DNA from 2 places in the Aurantimonas litoralis genome. Region 1 is predicted to be linked to the other one. Evidence: predicted binding sites of a transcription regulator. Region 1 holds the regulator's gene; the other holds the start of a gene.
The links. The regulator HrcA, encoded in region 1, represses chaperone genes, less so after heat shock. The targets are predictions, from matches to a motif close to GTTAGCACTCNCNNNNNGNGAGTGCTAAC.

Region 1 (7,626 bases):
GAACCGCTCCGCCTCGACGCTCGACGGATTGGCCTCCAGCGTGATCTCGGCGCCGTCGGCGATCGTCCAGTTGGCGGCCACGGCATCGAGGATCCGGCCGACCGTCGCCGGCTCCATCAGCGACGGCGTACCACCGCCCAAAAAGACCGAGGTGACCGTTTCACCCGCCGAGCGGCGGGCCATCTCGGCCAGTTCCCGCTCGAAGGCCGCCGCATAGCGTTCCTGGTCCACCGGCTTGTGGCGGACATGGCTGTTGAAGTCGCAATACGGGCATTTGGCCGCGCAGAACGGCCAATGCACATAGACGCCGAACCCCGGCGCGCGCGATTGCGGCTCGAAGGCGAGAACGTCACGGCCTGGGCGGGAATGGATCGTCATTCGACTCCGAGTGCGTCGCGCGCGAATTTCTGGAATGCCCGGGCCCGATGCGACATGGCGGTCGGCTGGCCGGGCTTCCAGGCGTGTTTTTCCGCCGACATCATCTCGCCGAAGGTCCGGTCGCTGCCGTCGGGCAGGAAGATCGGATCGTAGCCGAAGCCGAGCTCGCCGCGCGGCGGCCAGACGATGGTCCCCTCGACCTCGCCGCGGAAGAGATGCGTGCCGCCGGCCGGATCCGCAAGGCACAGAACCGCGACGAATTTCGCCCGGCGCTGCTCCGGCGTCGTGGCGCCGGCCGCCTGCAGCTTTTCCTCGACATTGCGCATTGCCATGGCGAAATCGCGATCCGGGCCGCCCCATCGCGCCGAATAGATGCCGGGATCGCCGTTCAGCGCGTCGATGGCGATGCCGGAATCGTCCGACAGCGACACGAGACCGGTGGCGCGCATGGCGGCCAGTGCCTTGAGCTCGGCATTGGCCTCGAAGGTCGTGCCGGTCTCTTCGGGATCCTCGAGGCCCTTGTCCTTCGCCGAGGTCACCTCGAAGCCGAAGGGCTCCATCAGCTCGCGGATTTCCCAGATCTTTCCGATGTTGTGGCTGGCGACGAGAAGCGGGCCGTCCTTCGGGTCGAGACGTTTCATTGCGCGGCCTCGATGGCCTGGCGCTGCATGCCGACGAGATCGTTGATCCCCTTGCGGGCGAGATCGAGGAGCTTGAGGAACTCGTCCTGCGAGAACGGCGTGCCTTCGGCGGTGCCCTGGATCTCGACGATGCCGCCGGAGCCGGTCATGACGAAATTGGCGTCGGTCTCGGCGGTGGAATCCTCCGGGTAGTCGAGGTCGAGCACCGGCTCGCCCTTGTAGATGCCGCAGGAGATCGCCGCGACGTGGTCCTTCAGCACCTTGGCCGGATCGACCATGGCGCGCTGGCCCATCCAGGCGAGGCAGTCGGCCAGTGCCACGTAGCCGCCGGTGATCGCCGCCGTGCGGGTGCCGCCATCGGCCTGGATGACGTCGCAATCCACGGTGATCTGGCGCTCGCCCAGCGCCTGCAGGTCGACGACGGCGCGCAGGCTGCGGCCGACGAGGCGCTGGATTTCCTGGGTGCGGCCCGACTGCTTGCCGGACGCTGCCTCGCGGCGCATCCGGTCGCCCGTGGCGCGCGGCAGCATGCCGTATTCGGCCGTCACCCAGCCCTTGCCGGAATTCTTCAGCCAGCCCGGCACGCGCTCTTCAAGGCTCGCCGTGCACAGGACATGGGTGTCGCCGAACCGGACGAGGCACGAGCCTTCGGCGTGACGCGAGTAGTTCCGCTCGAGGCTGACGGGCCGCAATTCGTCGAAGGCGCGTTTGGATGGCCGCATGATGAGGTCCTGACAATCGGTCCTGGAGAAGGGAATAGATGCTTCGGGTTGCGCCGGGCTTGTATCGGCGATGACCCGGCGGATCAAAGATTTTCGCGTCGCCGTCATGGCGGGGCGCCGCGCCATGGCGGAAGATCGCCTGGAAACGTGCTTGCGCGGAGGGGGATCGCGGCCGGACGGCTTGGCGAGGGCCCATGCATTCCCTATAGTCCGGTCATGCGGGAAACGATGCGACGCCATGACTGAATTCCGTTTGCCTGTCAGCGATTTGGCTTCCGGAGCACTGCCGCTGGACGAGCGCTCGCGGGAGATCTTCCGGCTGATCGTCGAAAGCTATCTCGACATCGGCGAGCCGGTGGGCTCGCGCATGCTGTCGCGGCTCCTGACCAACGCGCTGTCGCCGGCCTCGATCCGCAACGTGATGAGCGATCTGGAAGCGCTCGGCCTGATCTACGCGCCGCATGTCAGTGCCGGACGCATGCCGACCGAACTGGGCCTGCGCTTCTTCGTCGACGCCTTTCTGGAAGTCGGCGATCTCGGCTCCTCCGAGCGCGAGGAGATCGAGGAAAAGGTGCGCGTGTCGGGTGACGGCCGCCCGTTCGAATCGCTTCTGACCGAGGCGAGCCAGCTTCTGTCCGGCCTGTCGCGCGGCGCCGGCATCGTGCTCACCTCCAAGGCCGATCTGCGCCTCAAGCATATCGAGTTCATCCGGCTGGAGCCGACGCGGGCGCTGGCGGTGCTGGTCGGCGCCAATGGCGAGGTGGAGAACCGCATTCTCGACCTGCCGGCCGGCGTCACCGCCTCGCAGCTCGTCGAGGCCGGAAACTTCCTCAACGCCCATATCGTCGGCCGCACGCTGGGCGAGGCGAGCGAGGAAATTGCCCGGCTGAAGGACGACACGTCCAGCGCCCTCGATCTCCTGTCGCGCCAGCTCGTCGAAAAGGGGCTGGCGGTCTGGTCCGGCGCCTCGGCCGACCAGCCGGCGCGGCTGATCGTGCGCGGTCGCGCAAATCTTCTGGAGAACGTCACCGCATCCGAGGACATCGAGCGGCTGCGCCTGCTCTTCGACGACCTCGAGACCAAGAGCGGCATCATCGAGCTTCTGGGCCTTGCCGAGAAGGGCAATGGCGTGCGGATCTTCATCGGGTCGGAGAACAAGCTGTTCTCTCTGTCCGGATCCTCGCTGGTGGTCGCCCCCTATCAGGGCGGCGGCGAGAGCGTCATCGGCGCGGTGGGCGTGATCGGTCCGACCCGGCTCAACTACAAGCGCATTGTGCCGATGGTGGACTATACCGCGCGCATCGTATCGCGGCTTCTGACCTCGGGCGCGGCTGCCCGCGAGGCTTGATTTTCCGTCCCGTCAATTCGATATGCGGCGCGACAACGATTTTCCGCCGCGCTGCGCGGTTCGCATGGGAACTCCCACCGCCGGACTTGCGCAGCCAGGCCCCGACACGAGGTGATGACGCATGAGCGATACCGGCAAGCGCGAACACGACGAAGCCCGCAACCGGGCGGCTGACCCGGCCGCCCGCGATCGCGCCGACCCGGCGAGCGAGGCCGAGGCGCGGCGCGCGGCGGCCAATGCCAATGCCGAGGGCAGCGGCTATGCGGACGCCGCCAGCGGCTTTGCCGACGCCGATGCGGCCGCCAGCGCCGATGCCGAACGCATCGCCGCGCTGGAAGCCGAGAACGCCGACGTCAAGGATCGCTTGCTGCGGCTGGCCGCCGACATGGAAAACCTGCGCCGGCGGACCGAGCGCGAGGTCAAGGATGCGCGCACCTATGCGGTGACCGGCTTTGCCCGCGAGATCCTGTCGGTCGCCGACAATCTGCGCCGCGCGCTGGAAGCCGTGCCGGCCGAAGCCAAGGCCGATGGCGAGGGTGGTCTGGCCGGTCTCATCGACGGCGTCGAGGTGACCGAGCGGTCGCTGCTCAGCACGCTGGAGAAGCACGGCGTCAAGAAGCTCGACCCGGAAGGCCAGCGCTTCGACCCGAATTTCCATCAGGCGATGTTCGAGATTCCGAACACCGAAGTGCCGAACGGCACCGTCCTGCAGGTCGTGCAGGCGGGCTATGCCATTGGCGAGCGCGTGCTGCGCCCGGCCATGGTCGGCGTCTCCAAGGGCGGGCCGAAGGCCTCTGCCGCCAAGGCCGAGGCGGACGCCGCCCCGCAGGACGCCGGCGACACCATCTGATCGCCACAAAGCCGGCCGACGCTTTTCCGTATCGCGGGGACCAGTTCGCGATACGGATGCCAGGCAAGAACAGGCGACTTATGACGAAGACGATCCTCCCGCTCGCGGTTTCGGCCGGACTGCTCGTGCTCGGCACGCTGGCGGCCAAGGCCGATCACGCCGATCGGCATATGTCGGTCTGGAAGTCGCCGAGCTGCGGCTGCTGCGAGGCCTGGACGGACATTGCCCGCGCCCATGGCTTCGACGTTACCGTCACGAACACCGACGAACTGACCCCGATCAAGCGTGCGGCGAAGGTACCGGCGGCGATGGAAGGGTGCCACACGGCCAGGATCGACGGCTATGTCATCGAGGGCCATGTGCCGATGGATGCGATCGACCGGCTCCTCGCCGAGCGTCCCGCCCTGGCCGGCCTGTCGGCGCCGGGCATGCCGATGGGCTCGCCCGGCATGGGCGACGATCCGGATGCCCGCTACGACGTCTACGGCTTCGGCGGCGAAGGCGGTCCGACCGTCTATCAGGCTGTCGGCGCCCGCTGACCGGCCGCCAATTTCTGACAGGACAGGGCGTCGCGCCTGATCCTGGTGGCCCGGCTCAGAAGCGCGGCGGCGTGCGACCGGCGGCGCGGCAGGCCGCCACCAGCGTGTTGGCCATCAGCATGGCGATGGTCATCGGCCCGACGCCGCCCGGCACCGGCGTGATCGCCGCGGCCTTCTGCGAGGCGGCCTCGAACGCCACATCGCCCACCAGCCGGGTCTTCGCCGAGCCGTCCGGATTGTTGCCCTTCTCGGGGGCATCAATCCGGTTGATGCCGACATCGATGACCACGGCACCCTCCTTCACATAGTCCGCGCCGATCATCTCGGGCCGGCCGACGGCTGCGACCAGGATATCCGCGTTCCGGCAAAGAGCGGGCAGGTCCTTCGTGCGCGAATGGGCGATGGTCACGGTGGCGTTGGCGGCGAGGAGAAGCTGCGCCATCGGCTTGCCGACGATGTTGGAGCGGCCGACGATCACCGCGTTGAGGCCCGACAGATCGTCGCCGAGAACGTCGCGGATCAGGATCATCGAGCCGGCCGGCGTGCAGGGCACGAAGGCCTCGTCGATCGCGCCGGTGGACAGCCGCCCGATATTGACGAGGTGGAAACCGTCGACGTCCTTGTCGGCGTCGATGGCCTGGATCACCTTGCCCTCGTCGATCTGCTGCGGCAGCGGCAGCTGGACGAGAATGCCGTGGATCTCGGGATCGGCGTTGAGCTCGGCGATCAGCTCGAGCAGCGCCGCTTCGGACGTGTCGGTATCGAGCACGTGCTTGACCGACTTGAAGCCGCATTCGACCGCGCGCTTGGCCTTGGAGCCGACATAGACCTGGCTGGCCGGGTCCTCGCCGACGATCACCACGGCCAGTCCGGGCTGAAGGCCCGTCTCGGCGGTCAGGGACGTCGTTGCCGCCGTGACCTCCTCGATGATCCGCGCCGCGCGCGCCTTGCCGTCGATCCGCCGTGCTTCGGCCATGGTGCCGTATCCTTCCTGTCCGCGGTGCCGTCAGGGTCTCTTATGGCAGAAGGCAGCGATGGGAAAAGGCCCGCATCGCTGCACGCGTCCCGCGGTGCGGCGCGAGCAGTCCAGTCCGGCGGCGATGTCTATCGCATTGGCAAGCGGTGAACGCCGAGCCGAGACCGGTCTTCGGTCCTTCTACAAACTCGCCGCGGTGCGGGCCGCCTGGTCGTAATGGCCCGACAGGACGCGCAGAAGGCGGGCAACGTTGGTCATGGCCTCGGGGGAAATGCCGAGTTCCTCGGCGCCGGAGACGAGGATGCGTTCGCGCAGGTCCTTGTAGCGGCGGCAGGCGGTCTCGCCCTCGGGGGTGATCGTGATCAGCCGTTCCTTGCCGGCTTTCTCGCGCGCCACCAGCCCCTTCGCCTCCAGCTTGCGGATCGCATAGGTCGCCAGATGCGTGTCCTCGATGCCCAGGACGAGGCAGATGTCGGCGAGGCGCTTGGGCTTGCCGCGATGGGTGACCGTGTGGAGGACGAGGATTTCCGTCGCCGTCAGGCCGGGCTGGCCGGCCGCCGTCATGCAGCGGATCATCCAGCGCTCGAAGGCATGGTTGGCGAGGATCATCCCGAACTCGACCTCCGACAGCGCCGGCATGGCGCCGTCGGCCAGGTGCGCCGAGGAGACGATCGGCCCGAAACCGGCCGGTCCTGTTGGCGGCGTGACTTCGGGACTGGTGTCGTCGGTGTCCGCGGCCATGGTCAGCCTCCGGAGAACATCGTGCGGGGCAGGTAGAGCGCGAGATCGGGGAACACCGCCAGCAGCACCACCATCAGCGCCAGGAGGCCGAAGAAGGGCGCCGTGGCGGCGGCGATCCTGAAGATGTTCTGACCGGTCAGGCCCTGGATGACGAAGAGGTTGAAGCCGACCGGCGGCGTAATCTGGGCCATCTCCACGACGATGACGAGATAGATGCCAAACCATACGAGGTCGAAGCCGGCCTGGGTTACCAGCGGCATGATCACCGAAGTGGTCAGCACCACCATGGAGATGCCGTCGAGGAAGCAGCCGAGCACCATGAAGAACACCGTCAGCGCCGCCAGCAGCGCGAAGGGGGACAGGTCGAGCGAGCCGATCCAGGTGGCCAGTTCCCGCGGCAGGCCGGTGAAGCCCATGGCGGTGGTGACCACCGCCGCGCCGGCGAGGATGAAGGCGATCATCGCCGACACCCGCGTCGCCGCCATCAGGCCCTCGCGGAAACTCTGCCAGTTCAGCGCGTTCTGGGCCCTTGCGATGACCAGCGCCAGGATGACGCCGATCACCGCCGCCTCGGTCGGCGAGGCGATGCCGCCATAGATCGAGCCGATGACGCCGGCGATCAGCAGGATGGTCGGCAGGATGCGGCCGAGCGAGCGAAAGGCGCTTTCCTCGACGATGACGTCGGCCGCAGCCGGGATCAGCGAGGGCTTCAGCGTGGTGATGAGCGCCACATAGCCCATGAACAACAGTGCCAGCACGATGCCCGGCACGACGCCGGCGATGAACAGCCGGGCGATCGATTCCTCCACGGCCGCGCCATAGACGATGAGGATGATCGAGGGCGGGATCAGCAGGCCCAGCGTGCCCGAGCCGGCCAGCGAACCCATGGCGATGCGCTCGTCATAGCCCCGCTCCTTCAGTTCCGGCAGCGAGATCTTGCCGATGGTCTGGGTGGTGGCGGCCGAAGAACCGGAGATCGCCGCGAAGATGGCGCAGCCGACAATGTTGACGTGAATCAGCCGGCCCGGCAGCCGCCGCATCAGCGGCGCGAGCCCGGCGAAGAGGTCCTCCGACAGTTTGGAGCGGAACAGGATTTCGCCCATCCAGATGAACATCGGCAGGGCGGTGAGGTCCCACGACGTCGAGGCGGACCAGAAGGAGGTGGCAAGGATCTGCGCGTCGGGCAGCGCCGGCCGGGTGAGCAGCGCCGCGAGCGCCGTCAGCGTCAGCGCGAGCGCGACCCACAGGCCCGACGCCAGCGCGCCGAAGAGGACGACGACGAGCAGCAGCGAGACTTCGAACACGCCCATCAGACGCTGCCTCCGCTGCCGGCGATGCGATCCATGCCGCGAAAGGCCAGCACGGCTTCGTCGACGAGGGCGATGGCGAGGATGAAGAGGCCCAGCGCCAGCGTCGCCTGGGGCAAGGCGA
Region 2 (7,626 bases), on a different contig from region 1:
TGCCCTTGATGGTGACGGCGTTCGAAGCGCGCAGCAGCGCGACGCCACCACCGGCCACGATGCCTTCTTCGACGGCCGCACGGGTCGCGTTGAGGGCGTCGTCGACGCGATCCTTCTTCTCCTTGACTTCGACTTCCGTCGCACCGCCGACGCGGATGACGGCGACGCCGCCTGCGAGCTTGGCGAGACGCTCCTGGAGCTTCTCGCGGTCGTAGTCCGAGGTGGTCTCCTCGATCTGACCCTTGATCTGGCCAACGCGGGCTTCGATCTGGGTCTTCTCACCGGCACCATCGACGATGGTGGTGTTTTCCTTGGTGATCGAGACCTTCTTGGCGCGGCCGAGCATGTCGAGGGTGACGTTCTCGAGCTTGATGCCGACGTCCTCGGAGATGACCGTACCGCCGGTCAGGACGGCGATGTCCTCGAGCATGGCCTTGCGGCGATCGCCGAAGCCCGGTGCCTTGACGGCCGCGATCTTCAGGCCGCCACGCAGCTTGTTGACGACCAGCGTGGCCAGGGCCTCGCCCTCGACGTCCTCGGCGATGATGAGGAGCGGCTTGGAGGACTGCACGACGGACTCGAGGACCGGCAGCAGCGCCTGGAGGTTGGAGAGCTTCTTCTCGTGCAGGAGGATGTAGCAATCCTCGAGCTCGGCGACCATCTTCTCCGGGTTGGTCACGAAGTACGGCGACAGGTAGCCGCGGTCGAACTGCATGCCTTCGACGACTTCGAGCTCGGTCTCGGCGGTCTTGGCTTCCTCGACGGTGATGACACCCTCGTTGCCGACCTTCTGCATGGCCGAGGCGATCATCTCGCCGATTTCCTTCTCGCCATTGGCGGAGATGGTGCCGACCTGGGCGACTTCGTCCGAGGTGTCGATCGAGCGGGCGGCAACGCCGAGAGCCTCGACGACCTTCAGGACGGCCGCGTCGATGCCGCGCTTGACGTCCATCGGGTTCATGCCGGCGGCAACGGCCTTGGCACCCTCGCGGACGATCGCCTGGGCGAGAACCGTCGCGGTGGTCGTGCCGTCACCGGCCTTGTCGTTGGTCTTCGAGGCCACTTCGCGCACCATCTGGGCGCCCATGTTCTCGAACTTGTCCTCGAGCTCGATCTCCTTGGCGACCGAGACACCGTCCTTGGTGATGCGCGGGGCGCCGAAGGACTTGTCGATGACGACGTTACGACCCTTCGGGCCGAGGGTCACCTTGACCGCGTCGGCAAGAATGTCGACGCCACGCAGCATGCGCTCACGTGCGTCGCGGCCGAACTTTACTTCTTTAGCTGCCATGTTCGTATTCTCCCGGGCGCGCCATCTGATCAGGCCGCGCCGTTTCGAAGTTTCGTGGAATTACGGAAATCGCAGGCGCCTGATCAGGCGACGACGCCCATGATGTCGGATTCCTTCATGATCAGGAAGTCTTCGCCGTTCAGCTTGACCTCGGTGCCCGACCACTTGCCGAAGAGGACGCGATCGCCCGCCTTTACGTCCAGCGGCACGACCTTGCCCGAATCGTCACGAGCACCGGAACCGACGGCGACGATCTCGCCTTCCTGCGGCTTCTCCTTGGCGGTGTCCGGAATGATGATGCCGCCAGCCGTCTTGGCTTCGGATTCCACCCGACGGACCACGACGCGGTCGTGCAGAGGACGGAAATTCACAGCTGCCATGTTCGTTGAACCCTTCGTTGACGGATATGGCCGGACCCGCTTTTCGGCATCCGGCGTGAACAACTGGCACTCACCTGGGGCGAGTGCTAACGACGATGGAGATAGTGTCGCAGCCGGCGCGGTGTCAAGCGGTCGGCGCATCGCGTCATCGAAGTTTCGTTAATCGCCGTGCGGGATCGGCCCGGCATCCCTGGGCGGGGTTGACGCGGCAGGTGCAGGCGCTTGCGACAGCGCTTCGCCTTGACCGGTCGGCAGGCCGCCTCTATCGGCACGGGACAGGCAATGGCAGCGTGGACACCGATGGAAACTTCTCTCTCCGACACCGGCCGCGGGACGGATACCGTCCGACCGCCGCGGGACGTCCGGCCGATCGCCGCGCTGGCCGAGATCGCCGGCGACTATGACGCGATCTTCTGCGACGTCTGGGGCGTCGTCCACAATGGCGTCGTCAAGCATCCGGCCGCCGAGGCGGCGCTGACGGCGGCGCGTGCGGCGGGCGTCAAGGTGGTGCTCCTGACCAACTCGCCGCGCCCGTCGGCCGGGGTCGTCGCGCAGCTCGGCACGATGGATTTCTCCCACGACGCCTATGACGCCATCGTCACCTCCGGCGACGCGACGCGCGCCCTGATCGCCGATGTCGCGGGACCCGTCTTCCATATCGGACCGGAGCGCGACTACGACCTCTTCGCCGGCATCGACGTCGATCTGGTCGGTGAGGCCGACGCGAGGGCCGTGATCGTCACGGGCCTTTACAATGACGAGATCGAGACGCCGGCGGACTATGCCGACATGCTGGCACGGCTGCAGGCGCTCGACCTGCCGATGATCTGCGCCAATCCGGACATCGTCGTGCATCGCGGCGAACGGCTGATCCCGTGCTCCGGCGCACTGGCGCGCGACTACGGCCTGATCGGCGGCACGGTGCGCCTTGCCGGCAAGCCGCACCGGCCGATCTACGACGTTGCGTCTCGCGTCCTCGATCTGGGGTCCTCGTCGCGGGTGCTGGCGATCGGCGACGGGCTGATGACCGACGTGAAGGGCGCCAATGATTTCGGCGCCGACGCGCTGCTGATCACCGACGGCATCCATGGCGAGGAACTGGCGTCGGCGGATTCGGCGACGCAGACCGTCGCCGCCGTCCTGTCGGAACGCGGCCTGACGGCGCGCTACTTCATGGCTGCCCTGACATGATGCCAGACGCGATCGCGCGTCTCGGCTCGGTCGCGGACGTGCCGGCGGATCTGCGCGGCGCCGTCGTGGCGGTGGGCAATTTCGACGGCGTGCATCGCGGCCATCAGGCCGTCCTGGGAGAGGCCCGGACCATCGCGGCGGCCGAAGGACGGCCGCTCGTCTGCCTGACCTTCGAGCCGCATCCGCGCTCGGTGTTCCGTCCCGACCAGCCGGTGGCGCGGCTGACGCCGGCGCCGATGAAGGCGCGCCTCCTGGAGATGCTCGGCTTCGACGCGGTGGTCGAACAGGGGTTCTCCCGCGAGTTTGCCGGCCTCGCGCCGGAAGCCTTCGTCGAGACCGTGCTGGTCGAGGCGATGGGCGCCCATCACGTGGTTGCCGGCTTCGATTTCCATTATGGCGCCAAGCGCGGCGGCACGCCCAAGACGCTGGCCGAGGCGGGCCGGATGCATGGCTTCGGCGCCACCTTGGTGCCGGCCTTCGTCGACGAGGGCGGCGAGACGGTGTCGTCGAGCCGGATCCGCGACCGCCTCGGGGAGGGCGCCGTCGCCGAGGCCGCGGGGCTGCTCGGCTACCGCTGGACGATCGCCGGCGAGGTGGTCGGCGGTGCCAGGCTCGGCCGCACGCTCGGCTATCCGACCGCCAACATGGTCATCGAGCCGGACAGCCTGTTGAAGCACGGCATCTATGCGGTGCGCCTGCGCCGTGCCGACGGCACGCTGCATGATGGCGTGGCGAGCTTCGGTCGTCGCCCGACCTTCGACAATGGCGCCGCGCTGTTCGAGACCTTCCTGTTCGACTTTTCCGGCGATCTCTATGGCGAGACCGTTTCGGTGTCGCTGTTCGGCTTCCTGCGCGGCGAGGAGCGCTTCGACGGCGCCGAGGCGCTGATTGCCCAGATGGATCGCGACGCGGACGAAGCCCGGGCGATGCTCGCCGGCGTCGCGCCGCTCGGCGACCTCGACCGCCGCATGGCGTTCTGACCGACTGCCTGTAGCTCGCGACCAGGCCCGCCGCCTGCCTGCCGCCTGCCGCGTTCTTTCCATCCGGGCGCGGAGTTGCTAAAGCCACGCCATGTTGGATCCACGCGCAATACTCCGTCCGGGCCGAATTAGTCGCCCGGCCTTCTGACCGGCCAGGCCGGAGAAGGTCCGGGTTGCCGGCCATTTGCGCCACCACGCTTCCTTTTCTCGCGCCGCCGTTACGACCGCGGCAGACGACATGGCTGAATTCATGAGCGACACCAAGAACGACACTGCGGCCGGTTCCGCCACCGGGATCGACTACGCCAAGACGCTGTTCCTGCCCGAAACGCCGTTTCCCATGCGCGCCGGCCTGCCCAAGGCCGAGCCCGAATGGATCGGCAAGTGGGACGCGATGGACCTCTACGGCACCCTGCGCCGGGAATCGTCCGGCCGGCCGAAATACGTGCTGCATGACGGGCCGCCCTACGCCAACGGCAACCTCCATATCGGCCACGCCCTGAACAAGGTGCTGAAGGACGTCATCACCCGCTCGTTCCAGATGCGCGGCTACGACGCCAATTACGTGCCGGGCTGGGACTGCCACGGCCTGCCGATCGAGTGGAAGATCGAGGAGCAGTACCGGGCCAAGGGCAAGAACAAGGACGAGGTGCCGGTCAACGAGTTCCGCAAGGAATGCCGCGACTTCGCCGCCCATTGGGTGGGCGTGCAGACCGAGGAGTTCCGCCGCCTCGGCGTCGAGGGCGACTTCAAGGACCCGTATCTGACCATGGCCTACGGGGCGGAGTCGGTGATCGCCGGCGAGCTCCTGAAATTCGCCATGTCCGGCCAGCTCTATCGCGGCTCCAAGCCGATCATGTGGTCGGTGGTGGAAAAGACCGCGCTGGCCGAGGCCGAGGTCGAGTATCACGACCACGAGTCCGACACGATCTGGACCAAGTTCCCGGTGCGCGGCAGCGAGGCGCTTGCCGGTGCAGCCGTGGTCATCTGGACGACCACCCCCTGGACGATCCCCGGCAACCGGGCGATCGCCTATTCGCCGCGCATCGCCTACGGCCTCTACGAAGTGACCGCCGGCGAGGACGCGGAGAATCCGCGCTGGGCGAAGGCCGGCGACCGGCTGGTGCTGGCCGACGCACTGGCCGCCGACGTCCTGTCCAAGGCGCGGGTGCCGGAGGACGGCTATCGCCGCGTCGCGGACGTTCCGGCCGGCGATCTCGCGGGCCTCGTCTGCGATCATCCGCTGAAGGGTGTCGGCGGTGGCTACGACTTCGCCGTGCCGCTGCTTGAGGGCGACCATGTCACCGACGATGCCGGTACCGGCTTCGTCCACACCGCGCCGGGTCATGGCCGCGAGGATTTCGACGCATGGATGGATGCGCGCCGCGACCTCGAGAAGCGCGGCATCGACACGACCATCCCCTTCACCGTCGACGACGACGGCTTCTACACCAAGGACGCGCCGGGCTTCGGCCCGGACGCCGAGGGCGGGCCTGCACGGGTCATCGATGACAAGGGCAAGAAGGGCGACGCCAACAAGCGGATCATCGCCGCGCTGATCGAGGCCGGAAATCTGCTCTCTCGCGGGCGGCTGAAGCATTCCTATCCGCATAGCTGGCGGTCCAAAAAGCCGGTGATCTTCCGTAACACGCCGCAATGGTTCGTCCATATGGACCAGGACCTCGGCGGCTACGGCCTCGACGGCCAGTCGGCAAACGCCGGCAGCGAGGATACCCTCCGCGCCCGCGCGCTCGGCGCCATCGACGCGACGCGCTTCGTGCCGGCGTCGGGCCAGAACCGGCTGCGCGGCATGATCGCCGACCGGCCGGACTGGGTGTTGTCGCGCCAGCGCGCCTGGGGCGTGCCGATCTGCGTCTTCGCCGACGAGAATGGCGAGGTGCTGAAGGACGAGGCGGTCAACGCCCGCATCCTCGAAGCCTTCGCGGCCGAGGGCGCCGACGCCTGGTTCGCCGACGGCGCCAAGGAGCGCTTCCTCGGCAACGAGCACGATGCCGGCAAGTGGACCATGGTCCGCGACATCCTCGACGTGTGGTTCGATTCCGGCTCCACCCACGCCTTCTGCCTGGAGAAGCGGCCCGACCTGAAATGGCCGGCCGACCTCTATCTGGAAGGCTCGGACCAGCATCGCGGCTGGTTCCATTCCTCGCTCCTGGAATCCTGCGGCACCCGCGGCCGGGCGCCCTATGACGCCGTCCTCACCCATGGCTTCGTCATGGACGAGGAGGGGCGCAAGATGTCGAAGTCGCTCGGCAACGTCGTCACCCCGCAGGATGTCATCAAGCAGTCCGGCGCCGACATTCTGCGGCTCTGGGTGGTCAGCTCCGACTATTCGGAGGATCTGAGACTCGGCAAGACGATCCTGCAGACCAACATCGACAGCTACCGCAAGCTGCGCAACACGCTGCGCTGGATGCTGGGCACGCTCTCCCACGACGAGGGCGCAACGGTGCCGCTGGCCGAGATGCCGGAGCTGGAGCGGCTGATGCTGAACCGGCTGGCCGAGATCGACGAGATCGTGCGCAAGGGCTACGATTCCTTCGACTTCAAGCGGATCAGCCGGACGCTGCTCGACTTCGTCGTGGTGGAGCTGTCGGCGTTCTATTTCGACATCCGCAAGGACGCGCTCTATTGCGATCCGCTGTCCTCGACGCGCCGCAAGGCCTCGCTGCAGGTGGTCCGCATCCTGTTCGACCACCTGGTGACCTGGATGGCGCCGATGCTGCCCTTCACCATGGAGGAGGCATGGCTGTCGCGTTATCCGGAGGCGAAGTCCGTGCATCTGGAGAGCTTCCGCGACGTCGATCCGGCGTGGCGCGACGGCGACCTCGCGGCCCGCTGGCAGAAGCTGCGCCGGGTGCGCCGCGTCGTCATGGGCGCGCTGGAGGAAAAGCGTCGCGAGAAGGTGATCGGCTCGTCGTTGGAAGCCTCGCCAGTGGTCCATGTCGAGGATGCCGAATTGCGGGCAGAGGCGGCCTCGGTCGACTTTGCCGAGATCGCCATCACCTCGGGTCTCGTCATCTCGGCCGAGCCGGCCCCGGCGGACGCCTTCCGCTTGGCCGACACGCCGGGCGTCGCCGTCGTCTTCCGCAAGGCGGAGGGCACCAAATGCGCCCGCTCGTGGAAGATCACCGGCGATGTCGGTTCCGACCCGGCCTTCCCGGACGTGTCGGCGCGCGATGCGGCGGCGCTGCACGAGCTGAAGGCGGCGCGGCGGCTGACGGCGGCCTGAACGCGGCGGTCAATCACAGCGTGCGGCGGCCCCGGCGGTGGCCGCACGCTTGCAGAACCCATTGCAGCAGCCTAGAACTGCGCCCGGAATTCGCCAGATTTCCGTGACATGCGCAGGGTCTGCCCGACCGGCCGCATGCCGGTATGGGGGGCGGAAATGATCGGCTAGGGGGCCGTACCGGATGACATCGAAGACAGTCCGCAATGCGCTTCGCGCTACGGCTATCGGAGCGGCCAGCCTGGCGCTGACCGGCTGTCTGGGACCGACCTACGGCACCGGCAAGTCGCAGGGCGAGACGCTGTTCGACGATCTCAACAACGTCGTCAGCCTCGGTAGCGACAACAAGAGCGCCGAGATCGCCTATGCGCCGCGCCCCGAGCTGGTGAAGCCGGAGAACACCGGCGTCCTGCCGGCGCCGCAGACGGCGCGCAACACGACCGGTGATCCGAACTGGCCGGAATCGCCCGAACAGCGCAGCGCCCGCCTGCAGGCCGCCGCCTATCAGGGCGACGGACCGATCCCGGCCGATGTCGC

Region 2: groES (co-chaperone GroES) is a predicted target of HrcA. The motif match lies at 1,734-1,762, and genes of this name have one in related genera.

The regions. Positions count from the first base shown of each region.
Region 1 is NZ_JAPFBM010000005.1:168,844-176,469, forward strand. Features, by position in the region: gene hemW (radical SAM family heme chaperone HemW) at 1-378, opposite strand, end outside; gene rdgB (RdgB/HAM1 family non-canonical purine NTP pyrophosphatase) at 375-1,019, opposite strand; gene rph (ribonuclease PH) at 1,016-1,741, opposite strand; gene hrcA (heat-inducible transcriptional repressor HrcA) at 1,980-3,089, shown strand; gene grpE (nucleotide exchange factor GrpE) at 3,211-3,939, shown strand; gene N7I30_RS12775 (DUF411 domain-containing protein) at 4,020-4,478, shown strand; gene folD (bifunctional methylenetetrahydrofolate dehydrogenase/methenyltetrahydrofolate cyclohydrolase FolD) at 4,534-5,454, opposite strand; gene N7I30_RS12785 (winged helix DNA-binding protein) at 5,635-6,195, opposite strand; gene N7I30_RS12790 (TRAP transporter large permease) at 6,198-7,505, opposite strand; gene N7I30_RS12795 (TRAP transporter small permease) at 7,505-7,626, opposite strand, start outside.
Region 2 is NZ_JAPFBM010000002.1:419,966-427,591, reverse strand. Features, by position in the region: gene groL (chaperonin GroEL) at 1-1,291, opposite strand, end outside; gene groES (co-chaperone GroES) at 1,375-1,671, opposite strand; gene N7I30_RS06770 (TIGR01459 family HAD-type hydrolase) at 1,954-2,862, shown strand; gene N7I30_RS06765 (bifunctional riboflavin kinase/FAD synthetase) at 2,862-3,842, shown strand; gene ileS (isoleucine--tRNA ligase) at 4,081-7,092, shown strand; gene N7I30_RS06755 (hypothetical protein) at 7,274-7,626, shown strand, end outside.